Regions from separate parts of the Streptomyces sp. NBC_01261 genome, predicted to be linked through region 4. Evidence: riboswitches for the same ligand, from Rfam matches in the RefSeq annotation. Region 4 holds a riboswitch; each other region holds the start of a gene.

Region 1 (3,752 bases), 1.6 Mb from region 4:
TTATGCGACCTTGCGTGACTGGTACTCGGTGATGTCCGCCATCGGCGGCCGTTCCTCCGTGTCCACGGAGTACGTGCGCGGCTCGAAACCGTCCGGACCCCGCTCGAACTGGGTGAGCGACGGCCGGATCAGATGCCCTCGGGCCAGCCTCAGCTGAGCCGTGCGGTAGATCTGCGCGGCCATCCGCCCCAGGGCCTGACCGTCCTGGTGGCGGTGCTTGCGCACGCCCACGTCGACCTGGGCGAGGGCGTCCAGCCCCACCAGGTGCAGCGCGTCGACGAGCATGCCCAGTTCGACGCCGTACCCGACCGGGAACGGCAGCTGTTCCAGCAGCGAGCGGCGGGCCGCGTACTCGCCGCCGAGCGGCTGCACGAAACCGGCCAGCTGCGGCCAGTGCATGTTCAGCAGCGGGCGCGCCATCAGCTCGGTGACACGTCCGCCCTGGCCGGCCGCGCCGCCGAGCGGGCGGTCGTACATCGCCTTGACGAGGTCGACGCCGGGGTCGGTGAGCAGCGGGCCCACGATCCCGGTGACGAAGTCGGAGGAGAACTCCTTCAGGTCCGCGTCGATGAAGGCGACGATGTCGCCGCTGGTGACCAGCAGCGAGCGCCACAGCACCTCGCCCTTGCCGGGCACGGCGGGGATGCGGGGCAGGATGTCGTCCCGGTGCACGACCCGGGCGCCCGCCGCGGCGGCCACCTCGGAGGTGCGGTCGGTGGACCCGGAGTCGACGACGACGATCTCGTCGACGAGCGGGACCTGCTGCATGAGGTCGTGACGGATGATCGCGACGATGTCGCCCACCGTCGCTTCCTCGTTGAGCGCGGGCAGCACGACGGAGACCGACTGGCCCGTACGGTGCTTCGCGGCCAGGATCTTGTGGAGCGGCCGGTCGGTCATGGACCAGGAGCGGGTGCTCAGCCAGTGCTCGACTTCTTTCAGCACGTTGCGCGGCTCCTCTGCGTTCTCTCGGCGAGAGGCGATCACCCTGTGTAGGTGATTCGTCTCGCGGTTCGGACGGCTCACTCAACTGTCCTGGCCTTCGGTTACAGTCTTGAACAACGCTGATGACCATCGCATGTCGGGGGCCGTCAACGCTCACGCAAGTGACACAACCGCATACACAACTGAACACCGCTCATCCAGAGGGGCAGAGGGATACGGCCCGTTGAAGCCCCGGCAACCCTCCAGCCGGTCTTGTCACGTTGATGTGGCGAGGCTCCCGGCTCGGGAAGGTGCCAAATCCGTCTCATGGCGAAATGCGTCGTGAGGAAGATGAGGAAAGGGCCTCGCCTCCATGGCTGCGCAGACTGTTGCAAGCACCACGAACTCCGTAGACGCCGTCGATCTCGGCCCCGCCGTAGCGCTGTCCTGCCGCGAGTGCGGCCACCGCGTCCCGCTCGGTCCGGTCTTCGCCTGCGAGGAGTGTTTCGGCCCGCTGGAGATCGCCTACGACTTCTCGGCCTACGACACCGAAGAGCTCCGCAAGCAGATCGAAGCGGGCCCCGCGAACATCTGGCGTTACGCGCCCCTGCTGCCCGTCCCCGCCGACGTGGCCGACAAGCCGAACATCAACCCCGGCTGGACCAAGCTCGTCCAGGCCGACAACCTCGCCCGCGAACTGGGCGTGGACGCGGGCAGGTTGTTCGTCAAGGACGACTCCGGCAACCCGACGCACTCCTTCAAGGACCGCGTCGTGGCACAGGCCATCGAAGCGGCCCGCGCGTTCGACTTCACCACCCTCTCCTGCTCCTCCACCGGCAACCTCGCGGGCGCCGTCGGTGCCGCCGCCGCCCGGGCCGGCTTCCGTTCCTGCGTGTTCATTCCGCACGACCTGGAGCAGGGCAAGGTCGTCATGGCCGCGATCTACGGCGGCGAGCTCGTCGGCATCGAGGGCAACTACGACGACGTGAACCGCTTCTGCTCCGAGCTGATCGGTGACCCGGCCGGCGAGGGCTGGGGGTTCGTCAACGTCAACCTGCGGCCGTACTACGCGGAGGGCTCCAAGACCCTCGCGTACGAGATCTGCGAGCAGCTCGGTTGGCGGCTCCCGGACCAGCTCGTGGTGCCCATCGCCTCCGGGTCGCAGCTCACGAAGATCGACAAGGGCTTGCAGGAGCTGATCAAGCTCGGGCTCGTCGAGGACAAGCCGTACAAGATCTTCGGGGCGCAGGCGGAAGGGTGTTCGCCGGTCTCCGTCGCCTACAAGGCCGGGCACGACGTCGTAAGGCCGCAGAAGCCGAACACGATCGCGAAGTCGCTGGCCATCGGGAACCCGGCGGACGGTCCCTACGTGCTGGACATCGCCCGGCGGACCGGTGGGGCGGTGGAGGACGTCAACGATGAGCAGGTCGTCGACGCGATCAAGTTGCTGGCGCGGACCGAGGGGATCTTCGCGGAGACCGCGGGTGGGGTGACCGTCGGTGTGGCGAAGAAGCTGATCGAGAACGGGTTGCTGGATCCGACGCTGACCACTGTCGTGTTGAACACCGGTGACGGGCTCAAGACGTTGGATGCGGTGGCCGGTACCGGGCTCACCGCGACGATCCGGCCGAACCTTGAGTCGTTCAGGGAAGCTGGACTCGGGTCCTGAGCGTCGTTCTTTGACTGCGGGCCCGTGAGGGCTGGCCGCGCGGTTTCCCGCGCCCCTGAGGGCATCACCTGACCGGAGGTTTCATCGTGAGCGTTAGTGTCCGCATCCCTACCATTCTCCGCACCTACACCGGCGGGCAGGCCGAGGTGACCGCCGAGGGCGCGACCCTCGCCGAGGTCATCAGCGACCTGGAGAAGAACCACACCGGGATCTCCGCCCGCGTGCTCGACGATCAGGGCAAGTTGCGGCGGTTCGTCAATGTGTACGTGAATGATGACGATGTGCGGTTCGAGCAGGGGCTGGAGACGGCCACTCCGGACGGGGCCGGCGTCTCGATCATTCCGGCTGTCGCCGGCGGCTGAGCGGGGGCCTGAAGGTCCCCGGAAATTACCCTCGGTAACGCCGATTACCAAGAGTTCATCGAATTGCCCCCTCCGTGAGAGAAGCGGAGGGGGCAATTCTGTAGGGTTGAACGGGGTACAGTTGGGGAACCCGCTCCACTCCGCATGCCGGACGCATATGAGTACCCGCTCCGCGTGCGATGAGAAGTAGCCAAAGTGTGCATTCCTTTTGCGCGTTATGTTCCCTTTATCGGGCCCGACTTGCCCTAAAGTCGGACGAATTCTCCGTATATTCCCGACCGGTCCTGCCCGGAATTCTCGTCGGATTGACCTGTTGCAGACGGCAGTTGGACGGATACATTCGGCCGCGGTCGACGCGTTCCGGCGCACGCCCCCAATCCTGTGGGGGGTGAGGTCTGACCCGGATCCGCGAAGTGCGGGTCCGTGCAAGGGCCAGTAATAGGGGAGTTAGGCATGGCTCAGGGCACCGTCAAATGGTTCAACGCGGAGAAGGGGTACGGCTTCATCGCGGTCGACGGTGGTGCGGATGTTTTCGTCCACTACAGCGCGATTCAGATGGACGGCTACCGCACCCTGGAAGAGGGTCAGCGGGTCGATTTCGAGATCTCGCAGGGTCAGAAGGGGCCGCAGGCGGACATGGTCCGGCTCGCGACTACCTGAAGCACGCGCCGACGAACAGCAGCGACGTTCTTCGTTCCTCACCGAAGGGCTCGTACTCCTGGGGGGTCACCTCCTGGGGTACGAGCCCTTCGGCATGCCCGGAGGGCCGGTGTGCCTGGTGTTTCCCTCGCGCGCGC
Region 2 (3,752 bases), 6.0 Mb from region 4:
CCTAGTGAACAGGTAGGGAAACAATGGGGCGCCTTGAGTCGGTCACCACCAGCCGCGGGGACCGTTCGCCTCTTCTGACCTCCCGCCGTCACATCGACCTGCTGCGGGTCTGCAGCGCGCTGAACCCCCCGCGCTGAGCCCCCGTCCTCCGCTCGACGACGCTTCCGCCGCGCGTACGTCCACGCGCCCGTACCAGGGGAGTCCCATGTCCAGCACGCCTCTCGCCGCCATCCCCGCACCCCGTTCCGCCCCCGTGTTCCGGGGCCGGATCGGACGCGACGCGCGCAGCGGGCACTACGCCGTGCCGCGCCGCTACCGCCTGCATCTGTCCACCGCCTGCGCCGACGGCCTGCGCATCGCCGTCACCCACAGCCTGCTCGGCCTCGACGAGAGCTGTCCGGCCGTGTTCCTGTCCGCCGTACCCGACTGTCCCAGCGGTGGACACTCCGCGTTGCGCCCGCTCTACGAGGCGAGCGCGCACCGCTACTCCGGACCGGCCGCCGCGCCGGTGCTCAGCGACGACTGGTCCGGCCGGATCGTCAGCACCCACGCGCCCGACATCATGCGCGACCTCGCCCGGCACTTCGGCGCGGGGGGACCCCAGTTGTACCCGTGCGGCGCCGAGTCGGAGATCGAGGCCGTCGAGCGACTGTGCGCCGAAGGCATCGAGGACGCCGCGCAGCGGGCCGGCGCGGCCGGTGTCGAGCAGGAGGAGCGCGACGCGGCGGTCGCCCGGCTGCTGGAGACCCTGGGTTCGCTGGACCGGTGGCTGGACGGCCGCGAGCACATGATCCGCGACGAACTCACCGCCGCGGACGTCGAGTTGTGGGTGTCACTGGTCCAACTCGACACCGTGCACCGCAACCACCTCGACGCCGCCGCCGTACAGCGCATCGCCGACCACCCCCACCTGTGGGCCTACGCCCGCCGCCTGGCCGCCCACCCGGCCTTCGGCACCCACCTCGACCTCGACGGCATCGCCCGCCGTCACCACGCCCGCTGCCGGGGCTTGGAGGCCGCCGGCGCGGCTGTCCAGATCCTGGACTGGGCCGCCCACGTGGCAGACGAAACGGGAGCTTGCCGCAGCTGAGCGCGTTCTGTGGCGTCCAGTTGGTGGACGGCCATTGACATACGTTCGGACAATTGTCTTAACTTGCGACCTAGAACGGTCATGAGTGTCAGCGACAAGCCCTGGCTTGCTGACCGGCAACCCTCGCACGCGGTGGGGTGCCCCAGGTGACGACCGGACCGGATGACGTTTTCGGTAAGCGCGAGGCCCCTGGGCCACAACAGTGATGGGTGACGGACATGTACGCAGCTCTCCGGACGGCAGTACGCCGCTCCCCGGGCTGCGTACTGCCGTGCGTGAACCCTCTCGTCGCGGACCGTGCCGTCGATCTGCTGCGCGTCAACAGCGCACTGTGTACCGCGTGTACCGCCCCGGGCTTCGCCCGCTGTCGAGGCTGACGACTTCTCCCAGCCCTCGCGTTCCGCGTTCCTGACGAACACCGCCCGCGCGGTGTGCCGTTGTCCGCCCAGCCCCCGGTCCTGTGTGTACCTCACCTCGTGCGTCGCGCCAGCCTCGCCCGGGTGTCGCGACCCGGGGTGTCCGACTTCCGCCGGAGCCCTCCATGACTGAACCCCCGGGCACCACCGTGTCCCTGGCCGCCGCGCCGCCCGCCGACGCCCCGTCAAAACCCCTGACAGCACAGCGAGTTCAGCCGCTGCGCCGGCCCGGCCGGTGGATCGTCACTCTGGTCGTGCTGGTGCTGGTCGCCCAGTTCATCCACGGACTGGTCACCAACTCCTTCTACCAGTGGGACCGCTTCGGCTACTGGTTCCTGCGCCCGACGATCCTCGACGGACTCGTCATCACCCTCGAAGTAGCCGCGCTGAGCGCCGTGTTGGGCCTCCTCGGCGGCATCCTGCTCGCCCTGGCCCGGCTCTCCAAGAGCCCGGTACTGCGCGCGGCGAGCTGGACCTACGTATGGGCCCTGCGCTCGATCCCGCTCATCGTGGTGCTGATCTTCCTCTACAACTTCAGCGCCCTGTACCAGACACTCAGCATCGGCGTCCCCTTCGGCCCCGCCTTCTTCTCCTTCGACGAGTCGAAACTGGCCACCGACATGGCCGTCGCCGTCGTCGGCCTCAGCCTCAACGAGGCGGCCTACGCGGCGGAAGTGGTCCGCGGCGGCATCCTCTCCGTCGACCAGGGTCAGCACGAGGCGGCCTCCGCCCTCGGCCTGCCCAAGGGCTACCAGTTCCGCAGGATCGTCTTCCCGCAGGCGCTGCGCTCCATCACCCCGAACTACGTCAACCAGCTGATCGGCCTGATCAAGAGCACCTCCCTGGTCTTCTACGTCTCGCTGCTCGACCTGTTCGGCTCCGCGCAGACGATGGGCTCCACCTACCCGGGCGACATCGTGCCGCTGCTCCTGGTCGTCACCGTCTGGTACCTGATCCTCACCAGCGTCGTGTCCGTCATCCAGTTCTACGTCGAGCGGCACTACGCCCGGGGCGCCACCCGCTCCCTGCCGCCGACCCCGATCCAGAAACTCCGCACTGGTGTCACCGACCTGCGGGCCCGCATCCGCAGGGAGGCCGCCGTATGAGCACGAACACCGTCGAACCGCTGGCGGACATCACACCCGCCGCCGTAGAGGTGCACGACGTCCACAAGTGGTACGGCGCGCACCGGGTGCTGGACGGCGTCGACCTGACCGTGCGGCCCGGCGAGGTCACCGTGATCCTCGGCCCGTCCGGCTCCGGCAAGTCCACGCTGCTGCGGGTCGTCAACCACCTGGAGAAGCCCGAGATCGGCTACGTCAGTGTCAACGGCGAGCTGATCGGAGTGCGGCAACAGGGCGGCAGGCTGAAGGAGTTGAGCGAGCGGGCCATCCTCGCCCAGCGCAGTCGGATCGGGTTCGTCTTCCAGAACTTCAACCTCTTCCCGCACTTGACCGTCCTGGACAACGTGGCCGCCGCCCCGGTCGCCACCGGCCGGCTCGGCAAGCCCGAAGCCCTGGAACTGGCCCGGGAGTTGCTCGGCCGTGTCGGACTCGCCGAGAAGACCGGTGCCTACCCGAGGCAACTCTCCGGCGGCCAGCAACAGCGCGTGGCCATCGCACGCGCCCTCGCCCTGCGCCCCGGAGTCATCCTCTTCGACGAGCCGACCTCCGCCCTCGACCCCGAACTCGTCGGCGAAGTCCTTTCCGTCATCAAGGACTTGGCGACCAGCGGCACCACCCTCGTCATCGTCACCCACGAGATCGGCTTCGCCCGCGAGGTCGCCGACCGGGTCGTCTTCATCGACGGCGGAAAGATCGTCGAGCAGGGCCCGCCCCACGAGGTCCTCGACAAGCCACAGCACGAACGGACCAGGGACTTCCTCAGCAAGGTCCTCTGAGCACCCTCGCTTCCACCTTCACCAGCCCGAACACCGAGCCTAGGAACAGCCATGTCTACGCCCAGCCTTCGCAGCAGACTCACTCGCGGACTCACCGCGGGAACCGTCCTCGCCTCCCTCGCCGGCGGTCTCGCGGCCTGCGGCGGCGACAGCGACGCGGCCACCACGTCCGGCAGCGCCGCCTCCGGCACGGTCACCGTGGGGGCTCTCTCCAACGGTGCCGCCAAGGAGACGACCCTCAAGGTCGCCGAAGTGAAGTCGATCAGCGCCGAGTTGCCCAAGTCCGTGGCGAAGAGCGGCACGTTGGAGATCGGCGTCGGCTTCCTGCCCGCGGGCTCCCCGCCGC
Region 3 (3,752 bases), 2.8 Mb from region 4:
CGTCCTCCTCCTCGTACTCCCGCTGTCCCGACGCCGTACGCCGAGCCGTGATCAGGCCGCGCTGCTCGTAGTAGCGCAGGGTTCGGGTGGTGACACCCACGGCCGCCGCCGCGTCGCCGATGCGCATTCCGTCCTCCGGAAGTCGGGTGGCCGACGACTACAACTCCACGACCACGCTGCCGATGTGGTGTCCTTCGAGCAGTTCCATCAGGGCCCGGGGTGCCTGGTCGATTCCGGACAGGCGGGTGTGCGGGACGGTGACCGAGCCCTCGCGGAGCCAACGGCCGAAGGTCTCCGGGTATTCCGTCAGCGCGTCCCGGTGGCGCGCGCCGCTGATGCCGCGGAGCTGGATCCCGCGCACGATCAGCGAGTACGTGTCGATCTCGACGGGCGCCGTGTTCTCGCCCGGGATCTGCGCGGAGAGCGCTCCGATCAGCCCCACTCGGGCACCGGGCCGGGCCAGGGCGAGCGCGGCCCGCAGTTGCTCACCGCCGACGTTGTCCACGACCGCGTCGATGCCGTCCGGGGCCGCCTTGCGCAGCTGTTCCTCGATGGGTTCGGCTCCGCGTAGCACGACCGCGTCGTAGCCCAGTGTCCCGACCAGGTAGTCGGCCTTGCGCTGTGAACTGGTGCTGCCGATGACCCGGGCGGCTCCGCGCAGCCGGGCGAACTGCCCGGCCAGGGTGCCGAGTCCGCCCGCCGCGCCGGAGACGAACACCGTGTCCCCCTCGCGTACTTCGGCGCCCCGGACGACGCCGATCCAGGCCGCCGGTCCCTGCGAGAGGTATGCCACGGGGTCCGGCAGAACCGTCAGGTCGACGGGTTGCACCGCGTCGGCGTCCACCACGGCGTACTCGCGGAACCCCGCCCAGTGCGACACCAGATCGCCGGGGCGCGGGGTCCCGCCCTCGGGGGCCGTGACCACCTCCCCGACGGCCGGGGCCGACAGCGGTCCGCCGACCTCGAACGACGGCAGGGGCAGCCCCGCCTGTTCCCCCATCAGCGTGCGCAGTGACGCGGCGACGCCCATCAGGCGGTTGCGGACCAGCAGTTGCCCGGGTCCCGGTTCCGGGACGGGGACCTCCGCCACGGTGAAGTGGCGCGATTCCAGGGCACCTTGGGGACGGGAGGCGAGTCGGACCTCGCGGTGCGTGGCGGGGATGTTCGACGGAGGCATCTACGGGCTCCTGGCGGGTCGTTGACGGCCGCACACCGTGTACGGCGCCCACCGACGTTAAGAGTTGACGCGCACGTCAAGGTCAAGTCGGGCTGGGCCGCCCGGTCGATCTCCCTCGTCGCGCCGGACCCGCCATTGACGTACGACGACGTCGCTCCGTACGATCGCGACCGGCATCGAGTGTCAGCGTCAAGCCCTGGCTTGCTGACCGGCAACCCTCCGACGCGGTGGGGTGCTCCAGGTGAAAGCCCGGCAGGATCACCGACGATCCCTGCAAGCGCGGGGCCCTTGGCCAGGGTCGGAGACGGGGAGGACGGTCGTGCGACACAGCAGTGACCCGAGCGTCTCCGTCGCCTCCCTGACGGCCGCGACCGTCTTCTCCCGGTTCTCCCGCCGCCGCCACATCGACCTGCAGCGCTTCACCAGCTGTCTGTGTCGCGCCTGACCGCCTTGACCACGTCCGTCTGACGTCCGTCGCGGCCCGCAGGCATTTTTCCGCAGCCTCTCGCGGTCCTGTCCGTGTTCACGGACGGCATCCGCACCCGCCGCGCCCCCCTTCCCGCTTGACCCTCCAACTGCACTGCCCGTCAACGGCGTTGAGCCGACCGGAGCGGCGCGCCCGTGTGCGCGGCCGTGATCCGCGGGCACCCCATGCGTAGTGACACGAGTAGGAGCACTCTCCGTGAGAGCACATCCGGACATCCGCCCCGCCCGATGGACGGCACTCACCGCCCTCCTGACCACCAGCATCCTGCTGACCGCCTGCGGATCGGGAGGCGGCGGCTCCGACAGCGGCAGCGGCCAGGCCAAGTCCGGTGGCACCCTGACCTTCGCGGTGGGCTCCGACTCCGGTTGCGTGGACCCGCAGCAGGTGGGCAGCAACGACACCATCTACTCGGTACGGCAGCTCGTCGACTCTCTCACCGACCAGGATCCCAGGACCGGCAAGATCGTGCCGTGGCTGGCGAAGAGCTGGGAGGTCAGCTCGGACGCGACCACGTTCACCTTCCACCTCAGATCGGGTGTCACCTTCAGCGACAGGTCCAAGCTGACCGCGCAGGTGGTCAAGGACAACTTCGACGCGGTGCCGAGACTCGGCGCGCTGGGAACCCTCGCCGAGGGCTATCTGAGCGGCGTCAAGAGCACCACCGTGGTCGACCCGCTCACCGTCAAGGTGACCTTCCAGCAGCCCAACGCCCAGTTCCTGCAGGCGACTTCGACTCACTCGCTGGGCATCGAGTCCTCGGCGAGCGTGCAGAGGACCCCGCAGCAGAAATGCAGCCAGGGAGTGGTGGGGTCCGGGCCCTTCACGCTGAAGAGCTATGTGCAGAACCAGTCGATCACCCTGGCCAGGCGTACGGGTTACGACTGGGGTTCCTCCCTGTGGAGCAAGAAGGGCGAGGCGTATCTGGACAAGCTGGTGTTCAAGGTGGTGCCCGAGGCGGGTGTGCGGGCCGGCGGCCTCCAGTCCGGGCAGGTGGACGCGATCAGCAGCGTCGGCAAGGCCAACGAGGCGGCGCTGAAGGGCGGCCAGGTGGCCCTGGCCCGACGGGCCAATCCCGGTGCGGTGTTCAACCTGGCGCTGAACAACTCCCGGCCGGTCCTCAAGGACATCAAGGTGCGGCAGGCGATCGAGTACGCCGTCAACCGGCAGGAGATCGCCGACACCGTCTTCCCGACCGGCACCCAGCCGGCCACCAGCATCCTCGCGCGCACCACACCGGACTACGAGAACCTGGGCGCCGACCTGTCCTTCGACGCGGCCAAGGCCAAGTCCCTGCTGGACGCGGCCGGTTGGAAGACGGGCAGCGACGGCATCCGTGAGAAGGACGGCAAGAAGCTGAGCCTGACCGTCAAGTGGTTCGCGAACTCGGCCACTAACCAGCCGGCGCTGGAGCTGATCCAGCAGCAACTCAAGGCCGTCGGCGTCGACATCGCACTCAAGGAGCTGCAGATCTCCCAGGTCGCGACGGTGCAGCAGAGCGGTGACTTCGACGGACTGTGGGGCAACCTCACCCGGGCCGACCCCGACATCCTGCGCACCCTGTACTCCACCAAGCTGGCCAACGCCTACCGCCTCCCGGCGGGTCCGCTGGACACGGCGCTCACCCAGCAGGCGGCCACGACGGACGCCGCCAAGCGGAAGGAACTGGCGGGGCAGGCACAGCAGTTGATCGTGCAGAACGCGTACGTCGTACCCGTGGTGGAGCTGCAGACCCAGCTCGGCGTGTCGAAGAAGGTGCACAACCTGGACTTTGACGCCTCCAGCCGGATCCAGCTGCACGACACCTGGATCGGCTAGCGCATGCGCCGCTATGTGATCAAACGCGTCGCGCAGGCGATCGGCGTGCTGTGGGCGGCGTACACGGTGTCGTTCCTGGTGCTGGACTACCTGCCCGGTGACCCGGTCTCCGCGATGGCCGGGGCCGGGGCGGACACCGGGCAGGTCGATCCGGCCCAACTCGCCGCGCTGCGCCACCAGTACGGCTTCGACAAGCCGGTCCTGGTGCAGTACGCCGAGTACCTCGGCAAGGCGGTCCGCGGGGACTTCGGCGACGCGGTCTCCACGGGCCGT
Region 4 (3,752 bases):
GTTACTCGCTCCCGGACGACCTGCTCTCCGGCACCGGTGTCCGCTTCATGGAGGGCGCGGTCCTGTCCGTGCCGATCGTCGGCACGTACCTGTCGTTCTTCCTCTTCGGCGGCGAGTTCCCGGGCGGCGACTTCGTGTCCCGCTTCTACTCGATCCACATCCTGCTGCTGCCGGGCATCATGCTCGGCCTGGTGGTCGGCCACCTGATCCTGGTCTTCTACCACAAGCACACGCAGTTCGCGGGCCCCGGAAAGACGAACAACAACGTCGTCGGCATGCCGCTGCTGCCGGTCTACATGGCCAAGGCCGGAGGCTTCTTCTTCCTGGTCTTCGGTGTCATCGCGGCCGTCTCGGCGATCGCCTCGATCAACCCGATCTGGTCCATGGGTCCGTACCGTCCGGACATGGTGTCCACGGGCGCCCAGCCCGACTGGTACATGGGCTTCTCCGAGGGCCTGATCCGGTTCATGCCGGGCTGGGAGATCAACTTCTGGGGTCACACGCTCGTCCTGGGTGTGTTCATCCCGCTGATCATCTTCCCGCTGGTCCTGGTCGCGATCGCGGTCTACCCGTTCATCGAGTCCTGGGTCACCGGCGACAAGCGCGAGCACCACATCCTGGACCGCCCGCGCAACGTCCCGACCCGTACGGCCTTCGGTGTCGCCTGGATGTCGTGGTACTTCGTCCTGCTCGTCGGTGGCGGCAACGACATCTGGGCCACGCACTTCCACCTGTCGATCAACTCGATCACCTGGGCGGTGCGTGTCGGCTTCTTCGTGGTGCCGGTGCTCGTGTTCATCGCCACCAAGCGGGTCTGCCTCGGCCTCCAGCGCCGCGACCGGGACAAGGTGCTGCACGGCCGCGAGTCGGGCGTCATCAAGCGCCTGCCGCACGGTGAGTTCGTCGAGATCCACGAGCCGCTCAGCCAGGACGCGCTGCACACGCTCACCGCGCACGAGCAGTACGAGCCGGCCGCGATCGGTGCGACCGTCGACGACAACGGCGTCGAGCGCAAGGTGAAGGGCTCCCAGAAGCTGCGCGCCAAGCTGAGCGAGGCGTACTACGGCGAGGAGTCCCAGATCCCCAAGCCCACCGTCGAGGAGTACAAGGAGATCACGAGCGGCCACGGCCACCACTGATCGCTGAGGCGTCGCCACGCCACAGTCGAAGGGCCCCGTCCGAACACCGGACGGGGCCCTTCGCCGTGCCCCGCGCTGGATAGGGTGGGGCACGTCTTGTGAAGCAGGTTTCTACGACACCCAGGAGCGGCCGTATGAGCGCTGTGACCCCCGCTGGAGGCGACACCGCGGCGGCCCGTTCCTGGCCCGACGTACTGAGCGCGCTGCTCGCCGGACAGGACCTGAGCACCGCCGACACGGCGTGGGCGATGGACCGCATCATGAGCGGTGAGGCGGCGGACGCCCAGATCGCGGGCTTCCTGGTGGCGCTGCGGGCCAAGGGCGAGACCGTCGAGGAGATCAACGGCCTCGTCGAGACGATGTACGCCCACGCGAAGCCGCTGGACATCCCGGGGCCGGCCGTCGACATCGTCGGTACGGGCGGCGACCGGGCCAAGACGGTCAACATCTCGACGATGTCCGCCATCGTGATCGCGGGCACCGGTGCGAGGGTCGTCAAGCACGGCAACCGGGCCTCGTCCTCGGCGAGCGGTTCCTCCGACGTGCTGGAGCGGCTCGGCATCAACCTGGAGCTGTCGCCCGAGCGGGTCGCGCAGGTGGTGGAGGAGGCCGGGATCACGTTCTGCTTCGCGGCCAAGTTCCACCCCACGATGCGGTTCGCGGGCGCGGTCCGGCGAGACCTGGGAGTGCCGACCGCGTTCAACCTCCTCGGCCCGCTGACCAACCCGGCCAGGGTCACCTCGTCGGCGGTCGGCTGCTTCGACACCCGCATGGCCGGGCTCATCGCGGGCGTACTCGCCGAACGCGGTTCCTCCGCGCTGGTGTTCCGCGGTGACGACGGCCTCGACGAGCTGACGACCACGGCCACCTCCCGGGTGTGGATCGTCCGCGAGGGCAAGGTCACCGAGGAGTCCTTCGACCCGCGGGACGTCGGCCTCGAACTGGTCCCCGTGGAAGCCCTGCGCGGTGCCGACCCCGAGTACAACGCGGACGTCGCCCGCCGTCTCCTGGACGGCGAGACGGGCCCCGTACGCGACGCCGTACTCCTGAACTCGGCGGCGGCCCTGGTGGCGCTGGAGGCCGGGGACGGGCCGCTGGCGGACCGGATCCGGGCCGGGATGGCGAAGGCGGCCGAGTCGATCGACTCGGGGGCGGCCAAGCGCACGCTGGAGCGCTGGGCCGCCGCCAGCAACGCATAGCGGCACGGCGGTCGGTGTCCCGCGATCCGGACACGGGTTGCGGGACACCGATCACCTCGCGTAGGTTTTCCGACCAGGTCATGAGTGACAGTCATGAGGCCCCGGCCGACTGTCCGGCAACCCTCCGTCCGTGGCGGGGTGCCCCGGGTGAAGACCAGGCCGTAGGCAGCGAGGTCTGCGGCAAGCGCGGGCCCCTCGAAAGACACCAGGGGTCCTGGTCATCGAGGGAGCTCTCTGTGAGCAAGCGAATGCGATAGGGCGCGAAGCCCCCACTCCGCACATCCCCCTTTACCTTTCCCTGCGCCGAAGCCATGCCCGCTCGCGCAGTGAATTCGCCTGCCTCTTACGGGAGTTCGCCATGTCTGTCTCCACCGTTGCCGCCGCTCAGACCATTTGCAGTGACATTCCGGAGGCGCTGCCCGTTCTCGGCCGGGATGTCACCGTCCCGCTCGTCACGGGCGGCGAAGTCACCTACGCGGCGCTCGACTACGCGGCCAGCGCCCCCGCCCTCCAGCGCGTCTGGGACGACGTGGCGGCCTACGCCCCGTACTACGGCAGCGTGCACCGCGGCGCCGGCTACCTCTCGCAGCTCTCCACGGACCTGTTCGAGAACGCCCGCAGGACGGTCGAGGAGTTCCTGGACTGCCGCGCCGACGACCAGCTGATCTTCACCCGCTCGACCACGGACTCCCTGAACCTCCTCGCCGCCGCCCTCCCCGCCGACTGTCAGGTCTTCGTCTTCGAGACCGAGCACCACGCGTCCCTGCTCCCCTGGAAGGACGCCCGGGTCACCTACCTCAACGCCCCGCGCACCCCGGCCCAGGCCGTCGAGACCCTGGAGCAGGCCCTCGCCGGCCGGGACCCGTACGGCCCGGCCCTGGTCTGCGTCACCGGCGCCTCGAACGTCACCGGCGAGCTGTGGCCGGTACGGGAGCTGGCGGCCGCGGCTCACGCCCACGGCGCCCGTATCGTCCTGGACGCCGCCCAACTGGCCCCGCACCACCCGGTGTCCGTCCAGGACCTCGACGTCGACTGGATCGCCTTCTCCGGCCACAAGCTCTACGCCCCCTTCGGCTCGGGCGTCCTCGCCGGCCGCGCGGACTGGCTCCAGGCGGCCGACCCCTACCTCGCGGGCGGCGGCGCGAGCCGCAAGGTCACGCGGCGCGAGGACGGGGGAGTGGACGTGGAGTGGCACGACAGCGCGGCCCGCCACGAGGCCGGCTCCCCGAACGTCATCGGCGCCTACTCCATCGCGTCGGCCTGCAAGGCGCTCACGGAGGCGGGCTTCGACACCCTGGTCGCCCGCGAGAGGCACCTGATCGAGAAGGTGCGGTCAGGCCTGGCCGAGGTCCCGGAGGTGCGCGTGCTGTCGTTGTTCGGCGACGACGCCCCGAGGGTGGGCGTGATCTCCTTC

What was found. Region 4 has a riboswitch for S-adenosylmethionine ahead of OG226_RS35220 (aminotransferase class V-fold PLP-dependent enzyme). Riboswitches for the same ligand answer to the same signal wherever they lie in the genome.
Region 1: another riboswitch for S-adenosylmethionine. It lies ahead of thrC (threonine synthase); the one in region 4 lies ahead of OG226_RS35220 (aminotransferase class V-fold PLP-dependent enzyme).
Region 2: another riboswitch for S-adenosylmethionine. It lies ahead of OG226_RS08165 (amino acid ABC transporter permease); the one in region 4 lies ahead of OG226_RS35220 (aminotransferase class V-fold PLP-dependent enzyme).
Region 3: another riboswitch for S-adenosylmethionine. It lies ahead of OG226_RS47665 (putative leader peptide); the one in region 4 lies ahead of OG226_RS35220 (aminotransferase class V-fold PLP-dependent enzyme).

Annotation. Positions count from the first base shown of each region.
Region 1 covers NZ_CP108463.1:6,298,150-6,301,901, forward strand. The annotation lists gene OG226_RS28065 (glucosyl-3-phosphoglycerate synthase) at 1-945, opposite strand; SAM riboswitch class I at 1,136-1,282, shown strand; gene thrC (threonine synthase) at 1,298-2,593, shown strand; gene OG226_RS28075 (MoaD/ThiS family protein) at 2,680-2,955, shown strand; gene OG226_RS28080 (cold-shock protein) at 3,409-3,615, shown strand.
Region 2 covers NZ_CP108463.1:1,855,024-1,858,775, reverse strand. The annotation lists gene OG226_RS08175 (putative leader peptide) at 24-137, shown strand; gene OG226_RS08170 (glutathione S-transferase C-terminal domain-containing protein) at 206-1,090, shown strand; SAM riboswitch class IV at 1,168-1,277, shown strand; gene OG226_RS08165 (amino acid ABC transporter permease) at 1,632-2,612, shown strand; gene OG226_RS08160 (amino acid ABC transporter ATP-binding protein) at 2,609-3,406, shown strand; gene OG226_RS08155 (ABC transporter substrate-binding protein) at 3,458-3,752, shown strand, end outside.
Region 3 covers NZ_CP108463.1:10,727,058-10,730,809, reverse strand. The annotation lists gene OG226_RS47675 (MerR family transcriptional regulator) at 1-127, opposite strand, end outside; gene OG226_RS47670 (MDR family NADP-dependent oxidoreductase) at 158-1,177, opposite strand; SAM riboswitch class IV at 1,350-1,463, shown strand; gene OG226_RS47665 (putative leader peptide) at 1,497-1,622, shown strand; gene OG226_RS47660 (ABC transporter substrate-binding protein) at 1,860-3,479, shown strand; gene OG226_RS47655 (ABC transporter permease) at 3,483-3,752, shown strand, end outside.
Region 4 covers NZ_CP108463.1:7,895,738-7,899,489, forward strand. The annotation lists gene qcrB (cytochrome bc1 complex cytochrome b subunit) at 1-1,139, shown strand, start outside; gene trpD (anthranilate phosphoribosyltransferase) at 1,274-2,338, shown strand; SAM riboswitch class IV at 2,415-2,531, shown strand; gene OG226_RS35220 (aminotransferase class V-fold PLP-dependent enzyme) at 2,697-3,752, shown strand, end outside.